Cyanobium sp. PCC 7001: one gene and its partner. The protein of the gene in region 1 interacts with the protein of each later gene in a pairwise test. Links are inferred from orthologs where the notes say so. Each region holds a gene or a part of one and is shown on either strand. Other genes may lie near its edges.

The links.
Region 2: the proteins of CPCC7001_RS10680 (region 1) and CPCC7001_RS06190 interact in binary tests that used the Escherichia coli proteins (3 or more experiments, as listed by UniProt). The link is inferred for Cyanobium sp. PCC 7001 from one-to-one orthologs.

Annotation. Positions count from the first base shown.
Region 1 is NZ_DS990556.1:2,168,057-2,177,434, forward strand. The notes cover bases 5,356-8,455. They hold CPCC7001_RS10680 (UvrD-helicase domain-containing protein), read left to right. Parts: upstream 5,356-5,754; coding sequence 5,755-8,157; downstream 8,158-8,455. Other genes in these bases: CPCC7001_RS10675 (glycosyltransferase), read left to right, coding at 5,356-5,727; CPCC7001_RS10685 (CCA tRNA nucleotidyltransferase), read left to right, coding at 8,167-8,455. Outside these bases: CPCC7001_RS10650 (NYN domain-containing protein), read right to left, coding at 1-491; CPCC7001_RS10655 ((Fe-S)-binding protein), read right to left, coding at 488-1,858; CPCC7001_RS10660 (NADP-dependent isocitrate dehydrogenase), read right to left, coding at 1,877-3,319; CPCC7001_RS10665 (hypothetical protein), read left to right, coding at 3,409-3,876; CPCC7001_RS10670 (heme oxygenase (biliverdin-producing)), read left to right, coding at 3,956-4,669; more of CPCC7001_RS10675, read left to right, coding at 4,687-5,355; more of CPCC7001_RS10685, read left to right, coding at 8,456-9,378. UniProt on the Escherichia coli protein: A helicase with DNA-dependent ATPase activity. Unwinds DNA duplexes with 3'-5' polarity. Translocates on single-stranded DNA with 3'-5' polarity. Initiates unwinding more efficiently from a nicked substrate than double-stranded DNA.
Region 2 is NZ_DS990556.1:1,255,162-1,264,418, reverse strand. The notes cover bases 2,232-5,210. They hold CPCC7001_RS06190 (dihydrolipoyl dehydrogenase), read left to right. Parts: upstream 2,232-2,983; coding sequence 2,984-4,438; downstream 4,439-5,210. Other genes in these bases: trpC (indole-3-glycerol phosphate synthase TrpC), read left to right, coding at 4,496-5,210; CPCC7001_RS06195 (RNA methyltransferase), read left to right, coding at 2,232-2,934. Also shown: CPCC7001_RS06220 (aspartate aminotransferase family protein), read right to left, coding at 1-37; murA (UDP-N-acetylglucosamine 1-carboxyvinyltransferase), read right to left, coding at 215-1,576; CPCC7001_RS06200 (hypothetical protein), read left to right, coding at 1,810-2,058; more of CPCC7001_RS06195, read left to right, coding at 2,077-2,231; more of trpC, read left to right, coding at 5,211-5,383; rpsD (30S ribosomal protein S4), read right to left, coding at 5,488-6,096; membrane protein insertion efficiency factor YidD, read left to right, coding at 6,270-6,542; CPCC7001_RS06170 (glutaredoxin family protein), read left to right, coding at 6,558-6,830; CPCC7001_RS06165 (UDP-N-acetylmuramoyl-L-alanyl-D-glutamate--2,6-diaminopimelate ligase), read left to right, coding at 6,861-8,363; aqpZ (aquaporin Z), read left to right, coding at 8,483-9,223. UniProt on the Escherichia coli protein: Lipoamide dehydrogenase is a component of the glycine cleavage system as well as of the alpha-ketoacid dehydrogenase complexes.

The DNA of each region.
Region 1 (9,378 bases):
GCGTCGCTGTCGCCCTGGCGGCCGCCGCCGCCGGAGCCGGAGCTGCCGCCGGAGCGCTTGAGGATGTCGGTGTAGAGAAACCGGTCACAGGCGGCCACAAACGCCTTGGGGGTCTTGCGCTCGCCGAAGCCGATCACCAGCAGCCCCTCCTCCCGGATCCGGGTGGCCAGCCGGGTGAAGTCGCTGTCGGACGACACCAGGCAGAAGCCCTCCACCCGGCCGCCATGCAGCAGATCCATCGCATCGATGATCAGGGCCGAATCGGTGGCGTTCTTGCCGCTCGTGTAGCTGAACTGCTGCACCGGCTGAATCGCATGCACGTTCAGCACCTCCTTCCAGCTGCTCAGCTGCGGTGTGGTCCAGTCGCCATAGGCCCGTTTCACCGTGGCGGTTCCCACCTGCGACACCTCCGCCAGCAGCTCGGAGATCACCGTGGCCTGGGCGTTGTCGGAATCGATCAGCACGGCCAGGTTCGGCGCTTCGCGGCTCATGCCGGATCCCCCGCGCGCCAGCTCTGATTCAGCAGCTGGATCGGGTGCTGCACCGGCAGCGCTGCGGCCTCCTCGCCATCGAGGTGGCGCCGCAGCTGCATCGTGCAGCCGATGTTGGCGCTGCTGACCAGCTCCGCGCCGGTGCCGGCCAGGTCGGCCGCCTTGATCCGGCCCAGCTCAGCCGCCTCCTGGGGCTGCACCAGGTTGTAGATGCCGGCGCTGCCGCAGCACACCCCCGCCTCCATCGCCTCCGCCAGCTGCAGGTGGGGGATGGCCCGCAGCAGATCGCGGGGCTGGGCGCTGATGCCCTGGCCATGCAGCATGTGGCAGGCATCGTGGAACGCCACCGTGAGCGGCCGCTCGGCGCTGGCCGGGCTGCCATCGGCGTGGCTCAGGGGCTGCAACTGGGCGCGGAAGCCCTCGCTGAGCCCCAGCTGCGCCAGGAATTCATGGATGTCGGCCACCGGCGCCGGGAAATCACGGCTGGCCAGCCGCGCGTAGGCCTTCATCGTGTGGCCGCAGCCCGACGCCGCCACCAGCACCGCATCGAGCGGTTCGGCGCCAGCCGGCCGTCCCGGCCCCAGCATCGCCTCAAAGCTGGCCACCAGCGCATCGGCCAGGGCCCGGGTGTGGGCCTCCTCCCCCTGGTGGTGGGTCACGGCGCCGCAGCAGCCCTGCTCCGGCGGGATCACCACCTCGATGCCGTTGGCGCTCAGCACCCGCACCGCCGCCGCGTTCACCTGTGGATCGAACAGCCGCTGCACGCAGCCCAGCACCAGCCCCACCCGGGCCCGTCGCTGGCCCCTGGCCGGCACCACCGTGGGGAAGCCATCGCGGAAGGCCTCGGGGGCCAGCGGCGGCAGCAGCCGCTCCATCGCCTCCAGCTGGGGCCCCAGCAGGCGGGTGAGCCCGCTGCGGCGCAGCAGGCCCTGCAGCGGCGTGCCCGCATACGCCCGCAGCGGCGTGAGTGCCGCCCGCAGGCGCTTCGGGTAGGGCAGCAGGGCGAACAGCAGGCGCCGGAAGGTCTGGGCCGCCGGGCTGCGCAGCTCCGGGGCCTTGAGCTTCGGGCGGGTGGCCTCGATCAGTTGGTCGTAGCGCACCCCCGAGGGGCAGGCCGTCACGCAGGCCAGGCAGCCCAGGCAGCTGTCGAAATGGCGGGCCACCGTGGCATCGAGCTCCAGCTCGCCGGCCTCGATCGCCTTGAGCGCATGGATGCGGCCCCGCGGCGAATCCATCTCCGTGCCCAGCACCCGGTAGCTGGCACAGCTGGGCAGGCAGAAGCCGCAGTGCACGCAGGGGTCGGTGGCGGAGAGGGCCGCCTGGGGCGGAGCCGCGGAGGCGCTCCTTGGGGAGCCGGTGGCTGTCATGAGCCGAGTCTGCCCGGCTCAGCCCCCGAAGTGGCGCACCACGGCCTCGGCGAAGCCCGAGCAGCTCACCGGCTCCACCGGCGGCTCCATCAGCCGGGCCAGGTCGTAGGTGACCTCCTGATTGGCGATGGCGGCGCTGATCCCCTCGGTGATCAGGTCGGCGGCCTCCTGCCAGCCCATGTACTCGAGCATCATCACGCCGCTCAGGATCACCGAGCCGGGGTTGATGCGGTCGAGGCCGGCGTGCTTCGGGGCGGTGCCGTGGGTGGCCTCGAAGATGGCGGCGTGGTCGCCGATGTTGGCCCCCGGCGCCATGCCCAGGCCCCCCACCACGGCGGCGGCGGCATCGGAGATGTAGTCGCCGTTGAGGTTGAGCGTGGCCAGCACCGAGTAGTCGGCCGGGCGGGTCTGGATCTGCTGGAAGATGCTGTCGGCGATGCGGTCGTCCACCATCACCATCTGCTTCCACTGGCCGTTGCCGTGGCTGCTGCCGATCGCCTCCAGCACGCCCTGCACCTCGGCGCAGATCGCCTCTTTCTTCTCGGGGGTGAGCGCGTCGTAGCCGGGGTCCACCATGCGGGCGTTGGCCTCGATGCTCAGCCCCGGGTTGCGGTCGGCGTTGTCGAGGATCCAGCTCTCCCGCTCGGTGATGCACGCGGCGCGGAACTCGGTGGTGGCCAGCTCGTAGCCCCAGTCACGGAAGGCCCCTTCCGTGAACTTCATGATGTTGCCCTTGTGCACCAGCGTCACGTGGCGCTTCTTGCCCTCCATGCGCAGGGCGTGCTGGATCGCCTTGCGGATGTGGCGCTGGCTGCCGTGCTTGCTCACCGGCTTGATGCCGATGCCGGCTCCGGTGGGGATGGTGCGCTTGCCGAGCTTGCCGTTGGCCGGAATCACCACGGTGTTGAGGTGCTCGATCAGCTCCACGCACACCGGATCGGTGGCCTCCCACTCGATCCCCATGTAGATGTCTTCGGTGTTCTCCCGGTACACGATCACGTCCAGATCCTGGGGACGCTTGTGGGGGCTGGGGGTGCCGGCGTAGTAGCGGCAGGGCCGCACGCAGCAGTAGAGATCGAAGATCTGGCGCAGCGCCACGTTCAGGGAGCGGATGCCGCCGCCGATCGGGGTGGTGAGCGGCCCCTTGATCGCCACGCCGTAGGTGCGGATGGCGGTGAGGGTGTCCTCCGGCAGGTACTGATAGGTGCCGTAGAGGTCGCAGGCCTCATCGCCCGCGTACACCTTGAACCACTCGATCCGGCGCCGGCCGCCGTAGGCCTTCGCCACCGCCGCATCCAGCACCCGCTGGGTGGCGGGCCAGATGTCCACGCCCGTGCCGTCGCCGCGGATGAAGGGGATGATCGGGTCGTCGGGCACCACCGGCAGCCCCTCCTCGAACCGGATGGCGGTGCCGCTGCTGGGGGCGGTGAGCTTCTCGAAGGTCACGGGTTCGGTGGCCATGCTGGCTGGGCTGGTAGCCATTCCTGCGGCACTGGAGGCGCGGCGAGCCTAGGTTTTGGCACAGCGCGGTTCTGCTCAGGGGAAACGGCATGAACGCCGCCGACCAGGCCAGAAATCTGGAACTGGCCCAGGCGATCGCCTCGGCGGCGGCCCTGTTCCGGGCCCAGTTCCCCGATGCCCGCGCCAATCTCAAGCCCTGGCGCGACGATCCCTGCACCCGCGAGTTCGCCGATCAGGAGAGCGTGGACCTCTCCTTTCATCTGCCGGGCTGGAGTCCCCGCAGCCAGTGCCGCTCGTTTCTGGTGCAGCTGCGCCTCGACTGCGCTCCGGCCCGCCAGGGCAGCGGCGCCAACCGCGGGGATGCCGGGCGGCCGCGGCTGCTGGGCGTGCTGATCCGCGGCCTCACCTATGAATCGGAGCGCTGGCGCCTCGCCACCGTGGGCGACTGGCGTCCCACCGGCAGCCATCTGCCCGATGCCGCTTCGGTGGCGAAACTGCAGCAGTTCTGCCGCAACCTGTTCGATCTGTTCGAAGTGAACGGCGCCTGCGCCGCGTAACCCTTCGCAATCTTGAGGCCGCCCTGGCAAACACCACGCCTACGGTGGCTCTCTGCCCGTGTCGTGCTGCCGCCAGCTCATGTCCGTTGCTCTCGCCTCCCAGTTGCGTGAAGGCACCAAGAAGGCCCACACCATGGCCGAGAACACCGGCTTCGTGAGCTGCTTCCTCAAGGGCGTGGTGGACAAGGCCAGCTACCGCACCCTGGTGGCCGACCTCTACTTCGTGTACTCCGCCATGGAGGAGGAGTTCGCCAAGCTCCGCAGCCACCCCGTGGTGGGTCCGGTGGCCTTCCCCGAGCTCAACCGCCGCGAGAGCCTCGAGCAGGATCTCGCCTTCTACTTCGGGCCCGACTGGCGCACGGCCGTGAAGGCCACCCCCGCCGCCCAGGAGTATGTGGCCCGGCTGCACCAGGTGGCCCAGGAGAGCCCCGAGCTGCTGGTGGGCCATCACTACACCCGCTACATCGGCGATCTCTCCGGCGGCCAGATCCTCAAGAACATCGCCCAGAAGGCGATGAACCTCGGCGATCACGACGGTCTGCGCTTCTACGAGTTCGACGCCATCCCGGACGAGAAGGCCTTCAAGGTGAACTACCGGGCCACCCTCGATCAGCTGCCGATCGACCAGGCCACCGCTGATCGGATCGTGGCCGAGGCCAACCACGCCTTCCACCTCAACATGAAGATGTTCCAGGAGCTGGAAGGCAACCTGATCGCCGCCATCGGCAAGGTGCTGTTCGGCTTCCTCACCCGCCGCCAGCGCACCGGCAGCACCGAGGCCGTGGCCGCCTGAGGCCAGCGCCCGCCCCCTTGCGATCGCTTCGTGTTCTCGTGCCCGGCACCGGCGGCCGCCTGCGCGGTGGCGGTCTGCTGGTGGAGCTGCAGACGGCCCGCCTGCTGCAGCAGCTGGCCCCCACCGAGGTGGTGACCTACCGGCAGCGGGAGCCCGACCACCCCTTCCTGGCCGATCTGCTGCGGGCCGAACCGCCCGATGGCGCCGCCGCCCGCCAGATGCTCTGGATCGTGAGCTGGGGCTTCGAGGTGCCACGCCAGCTGCGAGCCCTGCGGGGCCGCGCCGTGGCCTACCACGCCCACAGCAGCGGCTACGGCTTTCCCCTGCCGGCCGGAGTGCCGGTGCTGGCCGTGAGCCGCAACACCCTCGGCTACTGGGGCCAGTGGGCCAGCCGCAACCCCTTGGCCCTCGTTCCCAACGCGCTCGATCCCCGCTGGCTGCAGCGGGGCCGCCGCGACGGCACCGGAGAGCGCCCCATCGATGTGCTGGTGCAGCGGCGCAAGAGCAGCGCCTACCTGCTGGAGGTGCTGGTGCCGGCCCTGCGGCGGCGTGGGTTGCGGGTGGAGGTGCAGGCGGGCTGGGTCGACGACCTGGTGGATCTGTTCAACAGCGCCACCGTGGTGCTCTACGACTCCGCCGACCACTGGCGGGTGAGCGGGGTGAGCGAGGGCTTCGGCCTGCCGCCCCTGGAGGCCCTCGCCTGCGGCTGCGTGGTGTTCAGCAGCCTCAACCACGCCCTGGCCGACAGCCTCGATCCCGGCCGCCTCGGCCACCAGCTCGGTGCCGGCACCCTCAGCGCCGATCTGGAGCGGATCAGCGCCGCCGTGGCCGATCCGGCCGCCTGGCGCGCGCCAGCCGCCGAGCTGGATGCGCTGCTGGCGGCCAGCAGCGAGGCGGCCCTGCTGGAGCGCTGGCGTGAGGCCCTCACCCGGGTGAACGACCACTGGGACCGTCTCCAGGCCGGTGAAGCGCCGCTGCAGGCCCCGCCGCTGTGGCGGCTGCGGCTTCGCCGCTGGCAGTCGCGGCTGCAGCGGGTGCTGGCGCGGCGCGGTGCCTAGGGTGCGGAACGCATTCCTGGCCCGTGGATGAGCGCCTTCCTGGCCGGCCTCAATGAAGCCCAGCGCAAGGCAGTGGACCACCACACCGGTCCGCTGCTGGTGGTGGCAGGGGCCGGCAGCGGCAAGACGCGGGCCCTCACCCATCGCATCGCCCACCTGATCGGCCACCACGGCGCCGACCCAGCCGAGCTGCTGGCCGTGACCTTCACCAACAAGGCCGCCCGGGAGATGAAGGAGCGGCTGGAGCTGCTGCTGGCCCAGAAGCTGGCCCAGAGCCAGTTCGGCCAGCCCTGGAGCACCCTGCCGCTGCTGGAGCAGCGGCAGCTGCGCAGCCGCATCTACCGCGAGGTGATCAAGGACCTCTGGATCGGCACCTTCCACGCCCTGTTCGCCCGGCTGCTGCGCTTCGACATCGACAAGTTCCGCGATCCCGAAGGCCTCAGCTGGACGCGCCAGTTCTCCATCTACGACGAGGGAGACGTGCAGAGCCTGATCAAGGAGATCGTGACCCAGGAGCTGGGCCTCGACCCCAAGCGCTTCGAGCCCAAGAAGGTGCGCTGGGCGATCAGCAACGCCAAGAACCAGGGCTGGATGCCCGAGCAGCTCGAAGCCGATGCTGGTGGCCAGCGCGGCAAGCTGATGGCCGAGACCTACCGCCGCTACCGCCGCGCCCTGGCGGCCAACAACGCCCTCGACTTCGACGATCTGCTGCTGCTGCCCGTGCAGCTGCTGCGCCAGAACGACCAGATCCGCAACTACTGGCACCGCCGCTTCCGCCACGTGCTGGTGGACGAATACCAGGACACCAACCGCACCCAGTACGAGCTGATCAAGCTGCTGGTCACCGACGGCCAGGATCCCGAGGCCTACGACAACTGGAGCGGCCGCTCGGTGTTCGTGGTGGGCGACGCCGACCAGAGCATCTACAGCTTCCGCGCCGCTGACTTCACCATCCTGATGGGGTTCCAGGACGACTTCGGCGACGGCGCCGCCGATGAAGCCACCCGCACGATGGTGAAGCTGGAGGAGAACTACCGCTCCACCGCCACGATCCTCGAGGCGGCCAACGCCCTGATCGCCCACAACACCGAGCGGATCGACAAGGTGCTGCGGCCCACCCGGGGCGAGGGGGAGCCCATCACCCTCACCCGCTGCGACGACGAGGTCGCCGAGGCCGAGGCGGTGGTGCACCGGATGCGGATGCTCGACGCGGCCCACAGCGAGCTGCGCTGGGGTGACATGGTCGTGCTCTACCGCACCAATGCCCAGAGCCGAGCCATGGAGGAATCGCTCGTGCGCTGGGGCATCCCCTACATCGTGGTGGGGGGCCTGCGCTTCTACGACCGGCGCGAGATCAAGGACATGCTCGCCTACCTGAAGCTGCTGGTGAACCCGGCCGACACGGTGAGCCTGTTGCGGGTGCTGAACACGCCGAAGCGGGGCATCGGCAAGACCACGATCGAGCGGCTCACCGACGCCGCCAACCAGCTGGGCATTCCGCTCTGGGAGGTGGTGAGCGATCCCGAGGCGGTGCGCTCCCTGGGGGGGCGCTCGGCCAAGGGGCTGCTGCAGTTCCGCGAGCTGCTCAGCGATCTGCAGGCCCGCAGCCAGGACGCCCCCCCTTCGGAGCTGGTGCAGCGGGTGATGGAGCAGAGCGGCTACCTCGCCGAGCTGATCGCCGAGGGCACCGATGAGGCGGAGGACCGCCGCCGCAACCTCAATGAGCTGGTGAACGCCGCCCTGCAGTACCAGGAGGAGAACGAGGAGGGCTCGCTGGAGGATTTCCTCGCCTCCGCCGCCCTGGCCAGCGATGCCGACAGCAAGGACACCCAGCAGGACCGGGTGACCCTGATGACCCTCCACGCCAGCAAGGGCCTGGAATTCCCGGTGGTGTTCCTGGTGGGGATGGAGCAGGGCCTCTTCCCCAGCTACCGCTCCCTGGAGGATCCCGCCGCCATGGAGGAGGAGCGGCGCCTCTGCTACGTGGGCATCACCCGGGCGAAGGAACGCCTGTTCCTCTCCCACGCCAGCGAGCGGCGGCTGTGGGGTGGCATGCGCGAGCCGGCGGTGCCCTCGGTGTTCCTGGCCGAGCTGCCCGAGGAGCTGGTGCAGGGCGACATCCCCCGCAGCGGCGGTGCCGCGATCCGTCGCGAGCAGCGGCTCGACCGGCTCACCCGGGTGGACCGGGAGGAGAGCCGGCGGGTGGCGTCGGGGGGAGCCGGCGGTGCCCCCGCCAACGCCGTGCGCCGCCGCGGCGCCGGTGCCGGCAAGACCTGGGCCGTGGGCGACCGCCTGCGCCACAGCGCCTTCGGGGAGGGACACGTGACCCACCTGTTCGGCAGCGGCGAGAAGATCTCGATCGCGGTGAAGTTCGAGGGGATGGGCCCCAAGATCCTCGATCCGCGCCTGGCGCCGATCGAGCCGCTCTGAGGCCGCCGCTTGGACGTTCCCGGCATTCCCGAAGCGCTGGTGGGGGCCCTGGCCGCGGCCGCCCGGGCCGGTGGCCCGCCCCCCCAGCGGGTGGCCCTGGTGGGCGGTGCCGTGCGCGATCTGCTGCTGCACCGGGTGCACAACGACCCCTGGCGCGGCGTTCCCGACCTCGACCTGGTGGCGGAGGGCCCGGCCATCGATCTGGTGCGGCGGCTGGAGGCCCTGCTGCCGCCGGGGGCGCTGCGGGCGGCCCAGGAGCACGGCGCCTACGGCACGGTGGAGGTGGAGCTGCGGCTCGAGGGCCAGACCGTGCTGCTGGATGTGGCCACCGCCCGCTGCGAGACCTATCCGCAGCCCGGGGAGAACCCGAAGGTGGTGCCGGGCCTGCTGGCGGACGATCTGGCCCGCCGTGATTTCAGCATCAATGCCATCGCCCTGGATCTGGCCAGCGGTGAGCTGCTCGACCCCCATGGCGGCCAGGCGGATCTGCAGCGGCGGCAGCTGCGGCTGCTCCACCCCCACAGCCTGCACGACGATCCCAGCCGCCTGGTGCGCGGCGCCCGCTACGCGGCCCGGCTCGGCTTCCGGCTGGAGCCCGGCAGCCGCGAACAGGCGCGCCGCACCCTGGAAGCCTGGCCCTGGGCCTGGCACTCCGGCGAGCGGCCGGGCCAGGCGCCCGCGGCCCTGGGCACGCGGCTGCGGATGGAGTTCGAGCTGCTGCTGCTGCGGGAGCCCTGGCCCGCCGCCCTGGCGATCCTGCAGGACTGGGGCGGCCTGGCCTTGCTCGATGCCCGCCTCCAGGCCGACCGCCACTGGCGGCGGCGTCTCCACTGGGCCGGCCGCGCCGGTCTGCCGCTGATGGTGGCGCTCGTGGCCGGCGCCGCCGACCCCCTGGCCCTGGCGGAACGGCTGCAGCTGCCCCACCGCCAGCATCGTCTGCTGGCCCAGTGGCTGGAGCTGCGCCAGCGCCTGGCCGAGCTGCAGCAGCCCGCCGCCGAAGCCAACGGCGGACCTCCGACGGTGGCGGCCTGGTGCGCGGCCCTGGAGGCTCCGGGCGGTTCGCCGGAGGCGGTGCTGCTGGCCCTGGTCACCGGCACCGCTCCCCGCCGGCCCCTGCTGCGCTGGTGGCTGCGCTGGCGGCACCTGAAGGCGCCGGACACGGCCGCCGAGCTGATCGCCCGGGGAGTGAAGCCCGGGCCGGCCCTGGGGGAGGAGCTGCGG
Region 2 (9,257 bases), 910 kb from region 1 along the record:
GGCTGAGGCTGATCGGGAACCGGGCATAGGTGTCCATCACCGCGCTGCCAGCCGCTGCGATGGTGCTCTGGCCGGCGCTTTCCTCAGCCTTGCTGCCGGAATGGGCGATGCCCGGGTCCATAGGAGCGGTGGGACTTGAACCCACATGCCCGAAGGCGCTCGATTTTGAGTCGAGTCCGTCTACCAATTCCGGCACGCTCCCCTGTGCCAGAGCTTAGGCGGCGACGGGGGTGTCGGGCTTGACGGTGGCAGAGGTGCTGGCCGTGGCGCTGCCGACCCGCTGGATCGAGGCGCCCACGGCGGCGAGCTTGGTTTCCAGACCGGCGTAGCCCCGGTCGAGGTAGTCGAGGCCCCGCACGGTGGTGATGCCTTCGGCGGCCAGACCGGCGAGCACCATGGCGGCCGAGGCGCGCAGATCCGTGCCTTGCACGGGAGCGCCACTGAGCCGGGGCACCCCCTCCACGAAGGCCGTGTTGCTCTGCATCCGGATCGCGGCACCCATGCGCTGCAGCTCGGCCACGTGCTGCAGACGGTTCTCGAAGATGTTCTCGGTGATCACGCTGGTGCCGCGGGCCGTGGCCAGCAGGCTCATGAACGGAGCCTGGAGATCGGTGGGGAAACCGGGGAAGGGCTGGGTGCGCAGGTCCACCGCGTGGATCTCGCTTGCCGTGAGGGTGAGGCCGAGGCCGTCGTGCTCGATGCGGCAACCGGCTTCCTCGAGCTTGGTGAGCACGGCGCCGAGGTGCTCGGGGATCACGGGCGTCACCCGCAGGCACGAGCGGGTGATGGCTGCGGCCAGCAGCAGCGTGCCGGCCTCGATGCGATCGGGGATCACGGCGTAGTCGGCGCCGTGGAGGCGCTCCACCCCCACGATCGTGATGGTGGGGGTGCCGGCTCCCCGGATTCGGGCCCCCATCGCCAGCAGGAGGCCGGCCAGGTCCACCACCTCAGGCTCCTGGGCGGCGTTGTCGATCACGGTCTCGCCGTCGGCCAGAGCCGCCGCCATCATCAGCGTTTCGGTGGCGCCGACGCTGGGGCAGTCCAGGTGGATGCGGCTGCCCCGCAGGCGATGCCCCTGACCCGGCACCACGGCTGTCACCACGCCGTGCTCGATCGTCACCTGGGCACCGAGAGCCTTGAGCCCCTTCACGTGCTCGATCACCGGCCGGGTGCCGATCTGGCAGCCACCGGGGAGGGGAACCTTGGCCATGCCCATGCGGGCGAGGAGGGGGCCGATGCAGAAGAAACTGGCCCGCAGGCTGTTCACCAGCTCATAGGGAGCGGTGGCGCTGTGGATGTCGGAGCCATCCAGCTCCAGGGTGTCGTTGTGGCGATGCACCCGGCCACCCAGGCTCTCGAGCATCTCGCCCATGCCGGTGATGTCGGTGAGCGGCGGCACATTCCGCAGGCGCATCGGCTCGCGGGTGAGCAGGCAGGCCGCCATCAGCACCAGGGCGGAATTCTTGGCGCCACTCACCTTCACTTCTCCCTCCAGGCGCCGGCCGCCGGCGATCAGCAACTGGGGGTCGGGGGCATCGGTGGCAGCATCGGCGGCCGGAACAGCAAGAAGACTCATGATTCCCAGCCTGTTCCGGCGCCCTTGTGGCGGCATCTTGACAACAAATCGTGAGACCGTCCAGACGGCCGCCGCCGGAACTGGCTAGGGGCGGGGGGTGATGCCGTATCGTTTCCGGGTCGCAGCGCGACGGCCACGCGGATGTGGCGGAATTGGTAGACGCGCTAGTTTCAGGTACTAGTGGCAGCAATGTCGTGGGAGTTCAAGTCTCCCCATCCGCACTTTCACAACCCATGATTCTCCTCAATATTTCCAATTCCTCCGAGGTGGTCGCCTCGAAGGTGGGCAAGTTTCTGGAGAGTCTCACCCCTGACAGCCTCGACCAGACCACGGTCGAAGACATTGTTGTCAGCAAGCTGATCGAGAACCTGCGGGCCGAGGGCATCAAGGGCGAGGTGGCGGCCGTGAAGGGGCTGGAGCTCCAGGCCGATGACATCGTCATGCACGAGGCGATGCGGGTGCGCCGCCGCGAACGCTTCTGACCGCGCCGGAACCCTGCCGTGAGCGCTGCGGCTGAGCCACTGATCAGCAGCCGGCGGAATCCGCTGGTGAAGCGGCTTCGGCAGCTCCACACCGCCAAGGGGCGCCGCGAACAGGGGTTGGTGCTGCTCGAAGGCACCCACCTGCTCCAGGAGGCCCTGCGGCTGGGCCTGGAGCCTGCCCATCTGCTGGCCACAGGGATGTGGCAGCGGAACCATGCCCCCACCCTCGGCGCCATCCGCGCTGGTGTCGCCATCACCACCGTCACCGAGGAGGTGCTCGCCGCCGTCGCCACCACCGACCACCCCGATGGGGTGGTGGCCGCCCTGCCGACCCCGCCCGCCGGCTGGGGGCCGGCGACGGCACGGCTGGTTCTCGCCCTCGATGGGGTGCAGGATCCGGGCAATCTGGGCACGTTGATGCGCACGGCTCTGGCCGCCGGCGTGGAGGCGCTGTGGTTGGCCGAGGGGGCCGATCCCCTCCAGCCCAAGGCGCTGCGGGCCTCGGCCGGGGCGGCCCTGGCCCTGCCCTTGCAGCGGGGCAGTCGCGAGACGCTGCTGCACCAGCTCGGGGAGCTCGCCGCCCGCACCGCCGAGACAGGCTCCGAAGCCCTGCAGGTGGTGGCCACCGTTCCACCCCAGGCAGGCGCCATCCCCTACTGGCAGCTGGACTGGCAACGGCCCACGGTGCTGCTGCTGGGCCAGGAGGGCGCCGGCCTCTCCGGGCAGCTGCTGCAGCGGGCCACCCACCGCGTCACGATCCCCCACAGCGCGGCGGTGGAGTCGCTCAATGTGGCGGTGGCCGCCGCCCCGCTGCTGCTGGAGCGCCTGCGTCAGCAGCAGCAGGATCCCCAGCAGCTCCCGCAGCCGCTGGACTGACGCCGGACCGGTCACGGGGGAGAATGCCCCCACCTGAGCACGGCCCCCGGTGAGCGACGCCCCCTCCACAGCCGCCTTCGACTTCGACGTGATCGTGATCGGCGCCGGCTACGGCGGTTTCGATGCGGCCAAGCACGCGGCGGAGCACGGGCTGACGGTGGCGATCGTCGAAGGGCGTGACATGGGCGGCACCTGCGTGAACCGCGGCTGTGTGCCCTCCAAGGCCCTGCTGGCCGCCAGCGGCCGGGTGCGGGAGCTGGCCGATGCCGAGCACCTGGCCGGCTTCGGCATCCACGCCGCCCCGGTGCGCTTCGAGCGCCAGAAGATCGCCGATCACGCCAACCAGCTGGTGGCCACGATCCGCACCAACCTCACCAAGACCCTGGAGCGGGCCGGCGCCACCATCCTGCGGGGCAAAGGGCGCCTGGCGGGCCATCAGCAGGTGACCGTGCGGGAGAGCGGCAGCGGCGTGGAGCGCACCTACAGCGCCCGTGACGTGATCCTGGCCACCGGGTCCGAGCCGTTCGTGCCCCGCGGCATCGAGACCGACGGCCGCACCGTGTTCACCAGCGACGAGGCCGTGAGCCTGGAGTGGCTGCCCCGCTGGCTGGCCATCATCGGCAGCGGCTACATCGGCCTGGAGTTCGCCGATGTGTACACCGCCCTGGGCTGTGAGGTCACCATGATTGAGGCCCTCGATCGGGTGATGCCCACCTTCGATCCCGACATCGCCAAGATCGCTGCCCGCCACCTGATCGACGGCCGCGACATCGACGCCAGGGCAGGCGTGCTGGCCCGCAAGGTCACCCCCGGTTGTCCGGTGACCATCGAGCTGGCCGACATGCAGACCAAGGAGTTGGTGGAAACCCTGGAGGTGGACGCGGTGCTGGTGGCCACCGGCCGCGTGCCCAGCAGCGGCGAACTCAACCTGGCGGCCGTGGGGGTGGAAACCGAGCGCGGCTTCATTCCCGTGGACGACCACATGCGCGTACTGGTGGGGGGTGAGCCCGTGCCCCATCTCTGGGCCGTGGGCGATGTGACCGGAAAGATGATGCTGGCCCACACCGCTGCTGCCCAGGGCACCGTGGCCATCGACAACATCCTCGGCCACGGCAGGCGGATCGACTATCGCTCCATCCCGGCCGCCACCTTCACCCACCCCGAGATCAGCTCGGTGGGCCTGAGCGAGGCGGAGGCCAAGGCGCTAGCGGCGAAGGATGGCTTCGAGCTGGGCAGCGTGCGCAGCTATTTCAAGGCCAACTCCAAGGCCCTGGCGGAGCTCGAGAGCGATGGTCTGATGAAGCTGCTGTTCAACAAGGCCACCGGTGAAGTGCTGGGCGCCCACATCTACGGCCTGCATGCCGCCGACCTGATTCAGGAGATCGCCAACGCCGTGGCGCGCCGCCAGAGTGTGGTGCAGCTGGCCAGCGAGGTGCACACCCATCCCACCCTCAGTGAGGTGGTGGAGGTGGCCTACAAGCAGGCCGCCATGGCCGTGGCCTGATATCGGGCCTGCCTCCCCCAAGAACACCACCCTGCTCCCAGCCCCTTCCCGCCTCTGATGGAGATCCGCCGCCGCCCCCCGAACCCCAAAGTGAAGGTGGCCCACCTGGAATACGCCATTCCCCACGACGAGGCCGAGCCGAGGCACATCCTCGAGCGGATCGTGTGGGACAAGGACCGGGAGGTGACCAGCGCCAGGGCACGGCTGCCCCTGGAGAAGCTGCGGGCCCAGGTGGCCGATCTGCCGCCCACCCGTGATTTCGAGGCGGCGCTGCGGGCGAGCTGCCGCAAGCCCGCCGTGATCGCCGAGATCAAGAAGGCCAGCCCCAGCAAGGGGGTGATCCGGGAGGACTTCGACCCGGAAGCCATTGCCCGCGGCTATGCCGCAGGCGGTGCCAGTTGTCTGTCGGTGCTCACCGACAAAACCTTCTTCCAGGGGGGCTTCGAGGTGCTCGTCCAGGTGCGGCAGGTGGTGGATCAGCCGCTGCTCTGCAAGGACTTCATCCTCACGCCTTACCAGCTGCATCAGGCCCGGGCCGCCGGTGCCGATGCCGCGCTCCTGATCGCCGCCATCCTCAGCGACCAGGACATGGCCTACCTGCTCAAGGTGGCCCGCAGCCTGGGCCTGGCCGTGCTGGTGGAAGTGCATGACGCCGCAGAGCTCGAGCGGGTGCTGGCCCTCGAGGGGGTGCGCCTGATCGGCATCAACAACCGCGACCTCACCAGCTTCCACACCGATCTGGCCACCACCGAGCAGCTCATGGAGGGCTATGGCGCGGCGATCCGGGAGCGCGGCGCCCTGCTGGTGAGCGAGTCGGGCCTGTTCAGCCGCGACGACCTCGACCGGGTGCAGCAGGCCGGTGCCGATGCGGTGCTGGTGGGGGAGGCTTTGATGCGCCAGCCGGATGTGACGGCGGCGCTGGAGGCCCTGATTCAGGGGGGCTGAAGCCCAACAGAAAGCCCCCGCCCTGGGGCGGAGGCTGGAAAAGAGGCTGGGTGACGGGCTGCCGACGGGGGCACGGAACGCGGCCCGAGAGGCAGCACCGACACTCAGACCTTGCGGGAGTAGAACTCCACCACCAGCAGTTCGTTGATCTCGAGGGCGACCCACTCGCGCTCGCACTTGCTGATCACCTTGGCGGAGAGCTTGGCCTTGTCGAGTTCCAGATGGGGCGGGATGTTCGCCAGGCCAGGGAATTCGAGGTTGCCTTCTGCCAGTTTCTTGCTCTGCTTGCGCTCGCGGATGGCCACCACGTCGCCGGGCTTGCACTGGTAGCTGGCGATGTCCACGACGCGGCCGTTCACGGTCACGTGGCCATGGTTCACCAGCTGGCGGGCACCGGGCACGGTGGGGCCGAAGCCGAGGCGGAAACAGATGTTGTCGAGGCGGTTCTCGAGCAGCTTGAGCAGGTTGGTTCCGCTGGAACCACCCTGGGCGCGGGCCTTCTTGACGTAGCGAACGAGCTGCCGCTCGGAGATGCCGTAGTTGAAGCGGAGCTTCTGCTTCTCTTCCAGACGGATGGCGTATTCGGAGCGCTTGCGACGGGCTTGGCCGTGCTGACCGGGGGGATAAGACCGCTTGGCGGACTTACGGGTGAGACCGGGAAGGTCTCCCAAGCGCCGCGTGATCCTCAGGCGAGGGCCGCGGTAACGGGACATGAAAACAGGGTCGTGGGACGGGATGGCCCCATTCGGGGGCCCATGGCGGCCTCGGCTCGGGCATGCTGGAGAACGTCCGCAGCCCGCGCTTGACGCGCCAGCGATCGATCCTATCGGTTGGCCCTGAGGCGCTCGGGCTCATCCCGCACCTGGACGGCCCCAGCGCCGTCAAGCTGCCCCGTGGGCCGTCTCGGCAGGACGCCGCGGCCCTTTCCGCCGGCCCCTCCCGCTGGATCGCCCTGGTGCTGCTGGGGTTGATCGGCTGCTACCGCCGTTGTCTGTCCCCCCTGCTGGGACCCCGCTGTCGTTTCATCCCCAGCTGCAGCGCCTACGGCCTGGAGGCGATCCGCCGCCATGGCCCCTGGCGTGGAAGCTGGCTCACTCTGCGGCGTCTGCTGCGTTGCCATCCGTTCACGCCCTGCGGCTGTGATCCGGTGCCCGACTGACCCGCTGCTCCCCCCATGACCGCGCTGCTGCTCTATTCCCGTCCGGGTTGCTGCCTCTGTGAGGGCCTCGAAGAGAAGCTGCGCGCGCTCTCTCCCGCCCCTGAGCTGGAGGTGGTGAACGTGGATGGGGATCCGGCCCTCTCGGCGCGCTTCGGGCTGGAGGTGCCGGTGCTGGCCTGGCGCCGCGATGGGGTGGAGCAGTTGCTGCCTCGCGTGCCGCCTCGTCTGGTGGACACGGCCCTGCTGGTTTGGTTGCACAGGAACGGTTTTCCTGGGGGAAGCGCCTAGAACGGCGCCATTTCCCAGCGGCCACCGCCCATGACCCACCTGCTCCACCCCCTCCTGCGCGACGTGGGATTGCAGGTTCCCGAGGCCCTTGGCGAGGCCACGGTTCACACCATCAGCTGCGACTCCCGCCGCGTGGGCCCGGGCACGTTGTTTGTGGGTCTGCCGGGCACCCAGGTGGATGGCGGCGCCTACTGGCGTTCGGCCCTGAAGTCCGGCGCCTGCGCCGCCGTGGTGGGCACCGCCGCCGCGGCCGCCGATCCGCCGTCCACCACCGATCCGGTGGTGGTGGTGGAGGGGCCGGTGGCCCGCTGGGCCGGGCTGCTGGCCGCCGCCTTCTGGGGTGAGCCCAGCCAGCGCCTCGCCCTGATCGGGGTGACCGGCACCAACGGCAAGACCACCACCACCCACCTGATCGAGCATCTGGCCGCCACCGCCGGCACCCCCGCGGCCCTGTTCGGCACCCTCGAGAACCGCTGGCCCGGCTATGCCGTGACCGCCCAGCACACCACGGCCTTCGCCGATCTGCTGCAGGCCCAGCTGGCCCAGGCGGCCGATGCCGGAGCCCGCATCGGGGCCATGGAGGTGAGCTCCCACGCCCTGGATCAGCAGCGGGTGGCGGGCTGCCGCTTCGCCGGCGCCGTGTTCACCAACCTCACCCAGGACCACCTGGACTACCACCCGTCCATGGAAGCCTACTTCGCTGCCAAGGCGAGTCTGTTCGCGGCGCCACTGCTGCTGGAGAGCGCCACGCCGAACGCCGTGGTCAATGGGGATGACCCCTGGGGCGCCCAGCTGGCCCGGCAGCTGGGCGAGCGTTGCTGGACCAGTTCGCTCGAGGATCCGTCGGCCCATCTCCGCATCGACAGCCTGGAGATGGACAGCAGCGGGGTCCGGGGGCGGCTGGTGACGCCGCTCGGCGCGGGCCACTTCCGCTCCCCCCTGCTGGGCCGCTTCAACCTGATGAACCTGCTCCAGGCCGTGGGGGCCCTGGCGCAGCAAGGCCTGCCGCTGCCGATGCTGCTGGAGGGGCTGGCCAGCTTCCGGGGGGTGCCGGGACGCATGGAGCGGGTGCTGGCGGGGGGCCGCGAGGACCAACCGGCCGTGCTGGTGGACTACGCCCACACCCCCGATGGTCTGGAGAATGCGCTGCGGGCCAGCCGGCCCTTCACCCGGGGCCGTCTGATCTGCGTGTTCGGCTGCGGCGGCGACCGGGATCGCGGCAAGCGGCCCCAGATGGGCGCGATCGCGGCCCGCCTTGCCGATCGGGTGGTGGTGACCTCCGACAACCCGCGTACGGAGGATCCCCAGCGCATCCTCGACGACGTGGTGGCCGGCATCCCGGCTGGCACGGAGCTGGAGGTGGAGGTGGATCGGGCCCGGGCGATCGCCGCGGCCATCGCCGGTGCCGGACCCACCGATCTGGTGCTGATCGCGGGCAAGGGCCACGAGGATTACCAGATCTTGGGCACCACCAAGATCCACTTCGACGACCGGGAGGAGGCGGAGAAGGCCCTCCGCGGCATCACGGCCTGACGCTCCCCGGTCCGTCGTCGGCCCTGGAGCGATGTGACTGTTTCCCCACGGCCGGTGGCTCATCCGTTTCCCCCCGGGGGCAGTGCCTCTACGATCCGGCCGCTGTATCGGTTGATGCGATGGCTCAGGTTGTTCCCATCGGCAGGAAGTTCCTTGCCGAAGCCTGCGGCACCTTCTGGCTGGTGCTTGGCGGCTGCGGCAGTGCCGTGCTCGCGGCCAACTTCCCCTACGACAATGCCGCGGTCAATCCCCTCGGCCTGGGCTTTCTCGGGGTGGCCCTGGCGTTCGGCCTCACGCTGCTCACCATGGTCTACGCCATCGGTCACATCAGCGGCTGCCACATCAACCCGGCGGTGAGCTTCGGCCTCTGGGCCGGCGGCCGCTTCCGGAGTGCCGAGCTCCTGCCCTACATCGTGGCCCAGGTGATTGGCGCGGTGATCGCCGGTGGTGTCATCAAGCTCGTGGCCAGCGGCCGTCCTGGATTTGTGATCGAGGGGGCCAATGCCCTCGCCACCAATGGCTTCGGCAGCAACTCACCGGGGGGCTACGGCTTCTTCTCCGCCCTGGTGATCGAGCTGGTGCTCACCTTCTTCTTCCTGCTGGTGATCCTGGGAGCCACCCACAAGGATGCGATCCAAGATCTCGCCGGTGTGCCGATCGGCCTGGCCCTCACCCTGATTCACCTGATCAGCATCCCCGTCACCAACACCTCTGTGAATCCCGCCCGCAGCACCGGTGTGGCCGTGTGGGTGGGTGGCGAGGCCATGGGCCAGCTGTGGCTGTTCTGGCTGGCCCCGATCGTGGGGGCCCTGATCGCCGGTTGGGTCCACCGCAGCCTGTTCGAGTCCGCGGCTGAGTGAGTTGGCCGGGCCCGCCCGGCCTGCCCCGCCACTG